Regions from separate parts of the Priestia sp. JV24 genome, predicted to be linked through region 2. Evidence: riboswitches for the same ligand, from Rfam matches in the RefSeq annotation. Region 2 holds a riboswitch; each other region holds the start of a gene.

Region 1 (3,872 bases), on a different contig from region 2:
TACTGGCTGAAGCTTTTGACCCAGCATTTGTGACGGTGATTGAAGGCGCTGTAGAAACGACAAGCCTGCTTTTAAAACAGGCGCTTGATTATATTTTCTTTACGGGAAGTGTAAATGTAGGGAAAATTATTATGCAAGAAGCAGGGAAGCAGCTTATTCCAGTCACGCTTGAGCTAGGCGGAAAAAGTCCGTGCATTGTACATGAAGACGCAAACCTAGATCTTGCAGCGAAGCGAATTATGTTTGGTAAAGGGATGAATGCAGGCCAAACGTGCGTTGCTCCTGATTATTTGCTCGTGCATAAAAAAGTGAAAGCGCAGCTTGTAGAGAAACTTCGCGAAGCAATTTCTCAATTTTACGGTAGTAATCCACTTGAAAGCAACCGCTACGGCCGTATTGTCAGTGAGCGTCATTTTACTCGGCTAGTTGAGTTTTTAAAAGACGGAAATGCTATAGTTGGAGGCAGGTACAATAAAAACACGCTAACAATAGAACCTACGGTGTTAAGTGAAGTAAGCTGGACATCAGATGTTATGCAAGAAGAAATCTTTGGGCCTATTCTTCCTATGATTGAATATGAAACACTAGACGAAGTCATTCATAAAGTTCAAGAAAAAGCTAAGCCGTTAGCTCTTTACTTATTTACAGAAAGTGAAGATGTGCAAAACGTGATAACGGAGCGCCTTTCATTTGGAGGAGGCTGTATAAACGATACGCTTATGCATATCGCTACGCCATATTTGCCGTTTGGCGGAGTGGGAGAAAGCGGCACGGGTCAATATCATGGAAAAGACAGCTTTCAGACATTCACTCATTTTAAAAGCATGCTGTCTCAAACAACCAAGTTTGATTTGTCATTCCGCTATCCTTCGGAAAAACAAAGCTTGAAAATGATCAAAAAACTATTGAAATAAAAGAGCCTCCTGATAGGAGGCTTTTTCGTTATTTTGAAAGTAAAAGCTGAGAAAGCGGCCATTTTTCTTGGGTATATGCCATTTCCCAAAATAAATACTCCAGTTCACAGCTTTTGATGAAGTGATCTTTCATACGGTTACGTTCTTCTTCAGTCGCTTGTTCGGCGAGTTCATCAAGCTTGTTACAAAACCATTGTGTTGTGCCATTCATTTCTTCATTATTATAAAACTGAATCCATTCATAAAAAGGATGAGAAGGAGATGGATTTACTTGTTCTGTAATGCGCTGGCCAATTTCAACGTACGTCCATGGACATGGAAGAAGCACTGCAATGATTTCTGCTAAGCTGCCTGTATGCGCAACACTTGTCATATGGTTAATGTAGTGGCTGGCCGTCGGTGAAAGCGTCTCAGTGTGAAGGTCTTCATAACGTACGCCTGCTACTTCACAAAAATTATTGTGAGGGTGTACTTCACTATGTAATACCGTAGAAATGCCGGCATTAAAGGCTTCCATTTCGGTACGCGTGCGGCATTTTGTTAAAGCAGCGCCGTAAATGCGAACAAATGCTGTTAAGTATTCGTAATCTTGAGAAACGTAGTGAATAAGCGCTTCTTTTGGCACGTTTCCTTCAGCAATTCCTTTAATAAAAGGATGGTTAAAAATGGCTTCGTAAATATAGTTTGCTTCTTGTCTTAATTGAGATGAAAATGACATCAAAATCCTCCTTTAATATGAGGAAGTCACAAACAAGCACATAAAGGAAATAAAAAACACTCCGTTTATAAACGGAGTGGCAAAGGACAGTAAAAAACTGAACATTGCCACTTTCCTACGCTGGTATGAGCCAGATCAGGTTCAAAGGGATCAAGAAAACTTGTCTCAGCCGGTGGCACCCCTAGTGGACTTCCTATTAATCTACGTTTAACTTACCATATATTCTGAAAAATAGAAAGCGTTATGGGGAATTGTGTGCTAACAACTTTTCTTTCTTAAAGAGGAAATTTCTTAAAGCTGTTTTTAATCATTTTTGGTTAAAAATGCATATTTTTAGGGAAGAAGAGGTATTAATGAAGGGAAGAGCCGTTTTCGTCTCCGAAACACTCCCATATAAATAGAAGAAAGGAGAGAACAAAATGGCGAAATTTCGTTTGTATGCTGTATTAAATACAGTAGGCTTGGCTATTACACTACTTGTGAATTATTTAGCAAATGCCATTCCAATAGGAGGCAAAACAACGGGAGAAGCTTCTGCGCAAGTTCCTACGTTGTTTACACCAGCGGGTTATGCCTTTGCTATCTGGGGCGTTATTTATTTATTATTAACCATTTGGGTTATACGCCAATTTTTTGCAAGAGAAGATCAAAAGGAAATATATGCACGTATCGGCATTTGGTTTTTTCTAAACTGTTTGTTAAATAGTGCGTGGATCTTTATTTTCCAAAACGATTACTATAAGTTATCTCTTTTAGTTATGCTCTTTATTCTAGGCACATTAATGATTGTGTATTCCACTATTCAGCATTCTCGAATGACGACATGGTTTATGCGTCTGCCGATTTCGCTTTATCTTGGATGGATTTCTGTTGCGACTATTGTCAATGTGTTTGTCGTATTTCAAGCAAATGGAATACAGCACTTGATTGGCTTAAACGAGTTAACATGGACGATTATTATGCTGCTGGTAGGAGCTGTGCTGGGCATTATGTTTACATTAAAAAACCGAGACGCTGTTTATCCGCTTGTTTTTATTTGGGCTTATATTGCCATTGCAGTGAAGCAAAGTGGAAATCAGCCAATTGTCATTACTGTCATCATTTTAGTTGTTTTATTAGCAATTGCCATTATTGTGGGATTGATTAAACGCTATAGACGTTTTTAAAAAGAAGCTCTAGCTTTTGTAAGCTAGAGCTTTTTATGATGCTCTTTTGATTGTAAAAAAGCAGCTGTAAAAGCAATTAAGCTAATTAAAATACCAAAAGGAACAACAATTGGTACGAATGATAAAATAAATGTCATAAGTGTAACCTCCATATTGCATCGGTGCATAATGAAAAATTCAACTTTTTTAAATTGAAGTTCCGCTACTATAGTATGCTAGGCTTTATGTTTGGAGCCTATATGTTTAGAAATAAACGAAAAAGGCAAAATACGTTACATATAGGTTATATAGGAGGAGTTAAAATGGAAACATATTTAGTTGCTTACACAGATAAAGATGATATGGAATATAAACAAGTGACATGCGAGAGCTATGAAGATGCAGAGCGTACGGTTCTTCGTTTAGAGAGAGAAGGGCATATGCATATTGAAGAAATATCAAATCAAGAAGCCTATCGCGGAGACGAATCATCGTACAGAGAATGATTTTTGAATAGAAACATCAAACTTAAAATGAAGAAGCAGCTGCTTCTTCATTTTTTCTATTCTATATAGATATCGTTTTATAGAAAAAAGTAAAACGGGAATGATTTTCTTCTGCATTTATGGTACAGTACTAATCAGGTGAGTTTTGAGTTTAGAAGAGGAGAGAGTAACATTATATGAGTAAAGGAAATCAGTGGTCTTCACGCCTCGGTTTTATTTTAGCATCTGCTGGGGCAGCAATTGGTCTAGGAGCGATATGGAAGTTTCCATACGTAACGGGAACCAGTGGCGGTGGAGCGTTTTTTGCGTTGTTTATTTTATTTACGATTTTTATTGGATTGCCGCTTCTGTTGGCAGAATTTATCATTGGAAGACATACGGGGAAAGAAGCGATTAGTGCTTATAAGGCAATTGCTCCAAAATCCGCTTGGGTATGGATTGGCAGGCTGGGAGTACTAAGCTGTGTCATTTTGCTTTCCTTTTACAGCGTCGTTGGCGGCTGGGTGATTTTATATACGATTATGAGCGTAACCGGTATGCTAAGCGGAAAAGAGTACGGCCCGTTGTTCAATGCCGTCATTAGCCAACC
Region 2 (3,872 bases):
AGTGCTTGTCCTAAAGCTTTTGCAATATCTTGTTCGCATAGAACAACGAGGCACTTAGCTCCCTTAAAACAAGCAATAAATTCAGCGCTTATTATTTTTGCTAATTCTTGAAGCATCTTATAGCTGCAGTAAGGAAAATGAGATAAAGCAATAGCAACGGGAGGATCTTCTGCACTGAAAATAGTTGAAGCCTGCATACATGACGCTCGAGCTCTTTCTTGAAACAGCTGCTGATTCCACGTCTCCTCTTGCTGAACGGGTATCTCTATAATCGGAATATTTTTCAGCGGCAGCCGCTTCGACCCAATATATACGGTTGATCCGCTAACCTCTGTATTTTGCATACCAGCACCAATTACAGTAGCGCGCGTTGTCTCAGCGGCTTGAGATACTTGGATGGATTGAAAATGATATGCTAGAAGCGGACCAACGTCTCCATGTATGGCCACTTCTTCCACTGTTTTTGGCTTTTGCTTCTCCATCATTGCTCCTACTCCTCCTGAAACCATGATCGTTTCGGGGTGTATAGAAGATCTTGTATGAGGAGAAACGAGAAGCGTGGAATTTTGATTCAGCGCTTTTACATAATTCACGGTTTCTTCAGCTAGTAATTGACAGATAGACGAGAGCTTTTCAAATGTTGCTTTTTCACCTTCTCGCAGTATTAAAGAATTATTTTTTAAAAATTCAGTTAAATAAGATGAGATGTAGGTTACAAAACCGTCTGAATTCAGCCGAATTAATCTTCCTCCTACATGCAGTGTAAACGTTTCTATCACTTTTCCATTTTGACATAAAGCGATGTTAGCAGTGCCTCCTCCTACATCAATATTGGCAATTACTGCATTTGTTTCAGCGGAACGTTGGATTGCTCCTGATCCTTTTGCTGCTAACATTCCTTCCAAGTCAGCGCCGGCTGTTGCAACAACAAAATCCCCAGCATGTTCGGCTAGATAGTGAAGGATACTTTCTGCATTTTGCTTTCTAGCCGTTTCTCCTGTAATGATCACAGCACCTGCCTCCACTTGATCTAAGGAGATTCCTGCATTCTTATACTCTTGTTCTAGTAGTACCGTTAATCTTTGAACATCGATTTCAACCTCGTTTAGCATAGGGGTGGTATAGATAGAACTTGCATACGTTACGCGACGATCAATAATTTGACAGCCTGGCAGCGTAAACTGATTTTGTTGATTTGCTATTAACAGCTTGCTTACAATCAGCTTTGTTGTGCTTGTTCCGATATCTAAACCTATGCTCGTTATCCATTTCTGTAGCATGCTATCAATCCCTTATCTCGTTTGAATATGGTGATTATCATAAAACAGTTTTTTGAATATTTCACTAACTATGTTATCAAACCTGACACACTTTTGTGTAAACAAAGGTGACAAATGACAAAAAAGACTAAATCTTGGTAGATTTAGTCTTTTTGCTTATGATGAGTGTGATTTAGTTACAATCATTCTTGATGCGGATGGAATTAACAGTGAAAGGATAACTAGACATGATAGCAACGACCCAATCATCGAAATCCCGTTCATCGAGAAAGAATACCATAGGACAGGCATTCCTTTTGGTGCAGCAAATCCCCAAAATATTAAGCCTGCAATGAAATGGCAAAAATAACGAGCGAAACTTCCTATAATTAAAGATAAAATAATAAAAAAGAAAGCTTTTGATCTTTGATTATTAGCTAAGTATCCTTTAATAGAACTAGAGAAAATCCCGCCAAATCCAATAAAGGTAACAGCGATAACATACTCTATAAAAGCTTGCAATGGGGTTAAAATATATGCATTTCCTAAAGCTAATTGCAATATTCCCCATAAAAATCCGGATAAAGCTCCTCCTTTGACTCCCCATCGAAAGCACATAATAAAAATAGGAACCATAGAGAACGAAATGCTTACGCCTATTGCAATTTTTATAGAAGGTAAAAGATCAATTAAAAAAGCCAATGCTGCAAAAATAGCTATTTCAATTTTAGCCTGTAAAGGTAATGCTTTATTCACGTTTCTCACTCCTGTTTTTGAATCATTCATATCAAACGGTTTACACAGGAGTAAGCAAATATATGCTACTATTCCCACATTCCTGCGCTAGCGTTAACTAACAGGTTCGAAGGGTCTGAACAATTTGTTCACTCTCAGCACGGCGGCTCCCCCTGTGGTACGTTCGGATATTTATGTAGTATTATGACAACATTCATTATACCATATGTAACAAAATAGATTCGAGAGATTTCAAAGATGTTTCTATTTTCTGAATCTATTTTTTATAATGACAATCGTTTTAGTATTTGGTATACTTCTTTTATGTCAATTGAATATAAAAAACCCTCATCCTAATCGATGAGGTAGAGGTCGCAGTTTTTAATAGTAAAGTAACGGAAATGCAGAGAACATTGAGGATGTTGCTTGAAAGGAAAAATTGCCGAAGTTTAGATCACTTCTCGGTTGATTTAAGCTGGGGCTGTCTCCGAACAGGAACAGAACTGTCACATCATGCGAGTGATGTGAAGAGCTATCTTCACGGAAGGTTGACGCGGTTTTCAGATTTAAAAGCGCGCACATATACTGCGGGCTTTTTTTATGTTATCCCGTCTCTTTCCGTACATTCGAAAGGAGTATTTATCTATGCAAGAGCAACAAGAATTAAAACGTGGGTTGAAATCTCGCCACTTAACGATGATTTCATTAGGAGGAGCCATCGGAACCGGCTTATTCCTAGCAAGTGGTGGAGCAATTCACACAGCAGGACCTGGGGGAGCGCTTTTAGCTTACGCTATCATTGGCGTCATGGTTTACTTTTTGATGACCAGCCTAGCGGAGCTCGCAGCTTATATGCCTGAAGCTGGTTCGTTTAGTACGTATGCATCTCGTTTTGTAGATCCATCCTTTGGTTTCGCTCTCGGATGGAACTATTGGTACAACTGGGCTATTACAATTGCAGCTGAATTATCCGCTGGAGCCCTTATTATGAAATTTTGGTTCCCAAACTCTTCTTCTATTTTATGGAGTGCCCTGTTTTTATTAATTATGTTTGGGCTTAACTACCTTTCTGTAAAAGGATTTGGTGAATCTGAATTTTGGTTTTCGTTAATTAAAGTAGTAACGGTTATCATCTTTTTAGTTATTGGCATTATGATGATTTTTGGTATCTTTAACAATGAAGCACCAGGGTTTAAAAACTTCACGCTTGGTGATGGACCCATTCACGGTGGATTCTTTACTGTCTTAGGTATTTTTATGGCTGCTGGTTTTTCATTTCAAGGAACAGAGTTGCTTGGAGTCGCAGCTGGAGAAAGTGAAGATCCGGAAAAAACGGTTCCTCGCGCAGTTAAACAAGTCTTCTGGCGCATCTTGTTATTTTATATTTTAGCTATTTTTGTTATTGGGATGCTTATTCCATACACAGCCGATTCATTAGCAAGTGATGATGTGCGAGTAAGTCCATTTACTTTAATATTCGAACGAGCAGGTCTGGCGTTTGCAGCATCAGCTATCAATGCCGTTATTTTAACAGCCGTTTTATCTGCTGGTAACTCAGGTATGTATGCTTCTACGCGTATGCTGTGGAACTTAGCGAAAGATGGAAAAGCACCAAGGTTCTTAGCAAAAGTAAATAAACGAGGCGTTCCGGTGAATGCTTTAATTGCAACGGCACTTGTCGGTACACTTGCATTTGGTGCTTCATTTTTTGGAGACGGTGCGGTATACACGTGGTTACTTAACGCTTCTGGTATGTCTGGTTTTATTGCTTGGTTAGGAATTGCCATCAGCCACTATCGTTTTAGAAGAGCATTTGTTGCCCAAGGTCATGATTTGAGTGAACTTCCATATCATGCAAAACTTTTCCCTTTTGGTCCT
Region 3 (3,872 bases), on a different contig from region 2:
TCAGCCATAATTTTTCCAGTTGCAGCACTTAATAAAATACCGTTTCGGTAGTGGCCAAACGCCATGTGTAGATTCGCTATTTCAGGATGCTCTCCTAAATAAGGCCAGCCATCATTTGTTTGCGGACGAAGACCAGCCCATGCTTTTTCAAATGTGGCTTCTTTAATAGCTGGCAGAAGCGCCGAAGCTTTATTCAGCAAAAATTGAATACCTTGTGCAGAAACCGTCTTGGTAAAGTCATGCTGTAACTTAGTTGCCCCGATTACGATTCTTCCACCAGTCTTAGGCACTAAGTAAAAACCTTCATCTAAAAAAATCGTTTTAGAAAGCAGCGGCTTATGACTTCGAAGAGCAATACACTCCCCTTTTACGGGAAACACGTGACCTAAATGTTCAGAAGAAATAAAGCGTTTAGCCCATGAGCCTGCTGCGATAACTACTTTTTCTCCATAAAAAGAGCCTTTGGACGTCTGTACACCTTTTACTGTTTCACTTTCCATAATAAGAGAATGAACGTCACAGTATTCGAATACATCTGCTCCGTGATACAAGGCTCCATGAGCAAGAGCTTGCGTTAACTTAGCCGGAGCTAGCTGGCCGTCTCCCGGTATTGTAATGGCTCCGTATATGTCTGGAGAGAGCCCGGGTTCTAACAAACGCGCTTCTTTTACATCGATCCATCTTACATGTTCATCCCACCCGTGGTGCTGAGCGGCTTTTTTCTTTAATACGTGTGCATCTTCTTCTGTTACAGCAACTTTTAATAAGCCTTTTTGAATGAGCTCTACGTCGATGGCCGTTTTTTCTTTTAGTTCCTTCACCAGTTCAGGAAACATGCTTCTGCTCTTAATAGCAAGGTCTAAAAGAGGACCTTCTTCATCAATTTCAGCTTGAGCACCTAAAATACCAGCGGCTGCACTTGAAGCTTCACAACCAATTTGATTGCGTTCAAGAATAGCTACTGACGCTCCTTGTTTTGACAAATGATAAGCGATAGAAGAGCTGATTATACCTCCTCCGATTAACAGTACATCATAATGCTGCTTCATTTTCTCCACCTCCAGATGTCCATATATGAGAATATTGTTTAATCGCTTTGAGGGGATCTTGCGCAAGCATGACACCAGACATCACAGCTATACCGTGTGCTCCTGTTTGAAGCACCTCTTTGGCATTTACAGGTGTAATTCCTCCAATGGCAATAACCGGTATCTGCACAGCATCTACTACTTCTTTTAGTGCTGCTACCCCTCGACTTTTTAATCCTTTTTTTGAATGTGTTGAATAAATATGTCCGTATAGAATGTAGTGAGCACCATCTTTTTCAGCTTCTAAAGCCTCTTCCACAGAGTGAACTGATTTTCCGACAATAAGAGAAGGAAATGCGTCTATAACAATCGAAACGTCTAAACTATGATAAGCAAGCTGTACGCCTTTTACTTTTAAAGCATGCGCTACATCAACTCGGTCATTCACAATAATTTTAGAGCGACAAAATGGCAAGCTTTCTAGTAAACATTGAATCTGCTTTGCCGTTTTCTCTTTTTCTCTAATATGAACGGCGCCCGTAAAAGGCGCGATAGCCGTTAAAACTTTTTGAAGCTCTTCGATTGGCTGCTTATCTGTTGTAATGACATGAAATTTAGGAATATCCACATGATCGAAACCTTTCCATTCAGAATAAAGAGAAATTTCAATCACCTCATCTTGTGTAGAGGGCTTTATTACATACAAAAAACCACTCTACAACGTAGAGTGGTTAGCATGCATCGTTATGTAAACATGATCGCCACTTCCCTACGCTGGTCCAAACCAGATCAGGTTCAAAGGGTCCGAAATACATTCGTCTCAGCTTCAAAAAGCTCCCCTAGTGATTGCTATTTATTGATTTTGTTTTCGCACTTAAAATTATAACACAACTAGATGTAAATACAATATCTCTTTATGCTCTTACGGCTCTCTTCCTTTTATAGATGTATCTTTTATGCTTCTTTACTAAGTAAGAGGTCCGGCGCACCGCATCATTCTGCTTTTATATGATTAGTAATCGGTATAGTCGTCAAATTCTTCCTTGTCTTTTTCCTTTTTCCGATCCCATATAAACAGCAGGAGTAACATAATAAAAGTTAGAATATAAAAACCGTAAAAAATAAATGCCGCCACAACATTTATAAATAAAAATAAAAAACCGATGATCTGACCTGCAACAGCTACAATCAACAAAATGTATTTCCAAACTTCTGCTTTTCTATCCATTCTCTACTTCTCCGTCTTTTTGTTTTTCCCTACTAGAAACGTTCTCTTTACTTAAATAAAAATGTTCCTGCCAGTAAACCGACTGTAAATAAACCAACTGTTCCAAATGCTGAAATCCCCACGTACGCCAGCATTTTCCGATAAGATTTTTCTCGAATTAACTGTACGGTTTCCACACTGAACGTTGAAAAAGTGGTAAAGGCACCAAAAAACCCAATGCCAATCATTAAAAATATTGAATCATCATAAGCATGACTCGGAACCTTTCCATAATAACTACCGTAAAAAAGACCAAGCCCAAACGCACCGAGCAAGTTTACAAACAGCATTGATACTGGAAAAGGAGGGTTTGAAACTGTTTTTGTAACTTTTAAACCCAAAAGATAACGGCATATTCCTCCAGCTGCCCCGCCAAGTGCCAAGCTCACTATGCTCATTTACTTCACCTCATGTACTTTCACTAAATTTTTCCCTGCCGCTTCACCGCATAGATAGCCTGCTAAAGCAAGAAGGATTCCACCTACTAAAGAGACCATTACATAAATGGCTCCCCAAAATAAATGGCGCTGAGTGAGAGAAATGACGTCTCCTGCAAACGTTGAATACGTTGTAAAACCGCCGCATACGCCAACTCCTAGTCCAAGCTTTATCCATTCTTTTGGATTTTTCCACACAAAAAATCCTGTTAATAGGCCTAGTATGAAGCTTCCTAATAGGTTTTCAATTACCGTTCCTATTGGGTAGCCCGCATATAATAAGGAAAGATTCAGCAAATAACGTGCATATGTACCAGCGATAGCACCAAAGGCAATTGAGATTAAGTTTATGGCTTTCATCATATCGCTCCGTTTCATAAATTCTTCTTTAAGTGTACCATAAGGAATTTATTTCTACCTTAACATTTAACTATATGTTTATTGCACCAAAAGTCATGAAAAAATGAAAGAGAAAATCGTCGCATGAAACTTCCTTTTTACTCCTCAAATCTCCCTTAAAAATCCACTTAATCCAAATTTTAAAATCTTTCTGTATCCTTATGACAAACCGTGTATAGAAGGTATATTTCCCTTATTTTAAGTCACATTAATCGTATAAGTTTTTTTTTGTTGACTTTTGCTGTGTTCTTGTTTAGTATCACAGAGTATCATTTCCTATCAGAATACTAGGGGGTTTAGAAAATGAAGAAATTTGCTGCACTTTTGTCGCTACTATTAGCTTTCACAGTTGTGCTTGCCGCATGCGGTTCTAGCTCAAAAAATGAAGCAAACAATGGAGACAATAAATCTTCACAAGAGGATTTATATAATAAAGTGAAAAAAGATGGCGTATTAACAATTGGAACTGAAGGTACATACCCTCCGTTCACTTTTCATGATGACAAACAAAAGCTAACTGGGTTTGATGTAGAATTGGCTCAAGAAGTAGCTAAACGTCTTGGCGTAAAAGCTGAGTTCAAAGAAACACAGTGGGATGGCATGTTTGCCGGATTAGATGCTAAACGCTTTGACATGATTGCTAACGAAGTGGGTATTCGTGAAGATCGTCAAAAGAAATACGATTTCTCTGATCCATACATCCAGTCAGGCGCTGTATTAATTGTTCGTAAAGACGAAAAA

The links. A riboswitch is a leader RNA that binds a small molecule or an ion and turns the genes downstream of it on or off. The one in region 2 is predicted to bind thiamine pyrophosphate.
Region 1: it holds a riboswitch for thiamine pyrophosphate, as region 2 does, so the genes downstream of both, tenA (thiaminase II) here and thiT (energy-coupled thiamine transporter ThiT) in region 2, are expected to answer to the same signal.
Region 3: it holds a riboswitch for thiamine pyrophosphate, as region 2 does, so the genes downstream of both, OK414_RS02605 (thiamine phosphate synthase) here and thiT (energy-coupled thiamine transporter ThiT) in region 2, are expected to answer to the same signal.

The regions. Positions count from the first base shown of each region.
Region 1 is NZ_JAPCIN010000015.1:315,616-319,487, forward strand. Features, by position in the region: gene OK414_RS10935 (aldehyde dehydrogenase) at 1-914, shown strand, start outside; gene tenA (thiaminase II) at 943-1,632, opposite strand; TPP riboswitch at 1,728-1,825, opposite strand; gene OK414_RS10945 (TspO/MBR family protein) at 2,052-2,798, shown strand; gene OK414_RS10950 (hypothetical protein) at 3,101-3,283, shown strand; gene OK414_RS10955 (sodium-dependent transporter) at 3,460-3,872, shown strand, end outside.
Region 2 is NZ_JAPCIN010000016.1:173,084-176,955, forward strand. Features, by position in the region: gene OK414_RS13325 (ethanolamine ammonia-lyase reactivating factor EutA) at 1-1,280, opposite strand, end outside; gene thiT (energy-coupled thiamine transporter ThiT) at 1,437-2,045, opposite strand; TPP riboswitch at 2,078-2,178, opposite strand; lysine riboswitch at 2,353-2,537, shown strand; gene OK414_RS13335 (amino acid permease) at 2,640-3,872, shown strand, end outside.
Region 3 is NZ_JAPCIN010000009.1:71,480-75,351, reverse strand. Features, by position in the region: gene thiO (glycine oxidase ThiO) at 1-1,049, opposite strand, end outside; gene OK414_RS02605 (thiamine phosphate synthase) at 1,033-1,656, opposite strand; TPP riboswitch at 1,778-1,879, opposite strand; gene OK414_RS02600 (hypothetical protein) at 2,041-2,256, opposite strand; gene crcB (fluoride efflux transporter CrcB) at 2,304-2,693, opposite strand; gene OK414_RS02590 (fluoride efflux transporter FluC) at 2,694-3,110, opposite strand; gene OK414_RS02585 (amino acid ABC transporter substrate-binding protein) at 3,435-3,872, shown strand, end outside.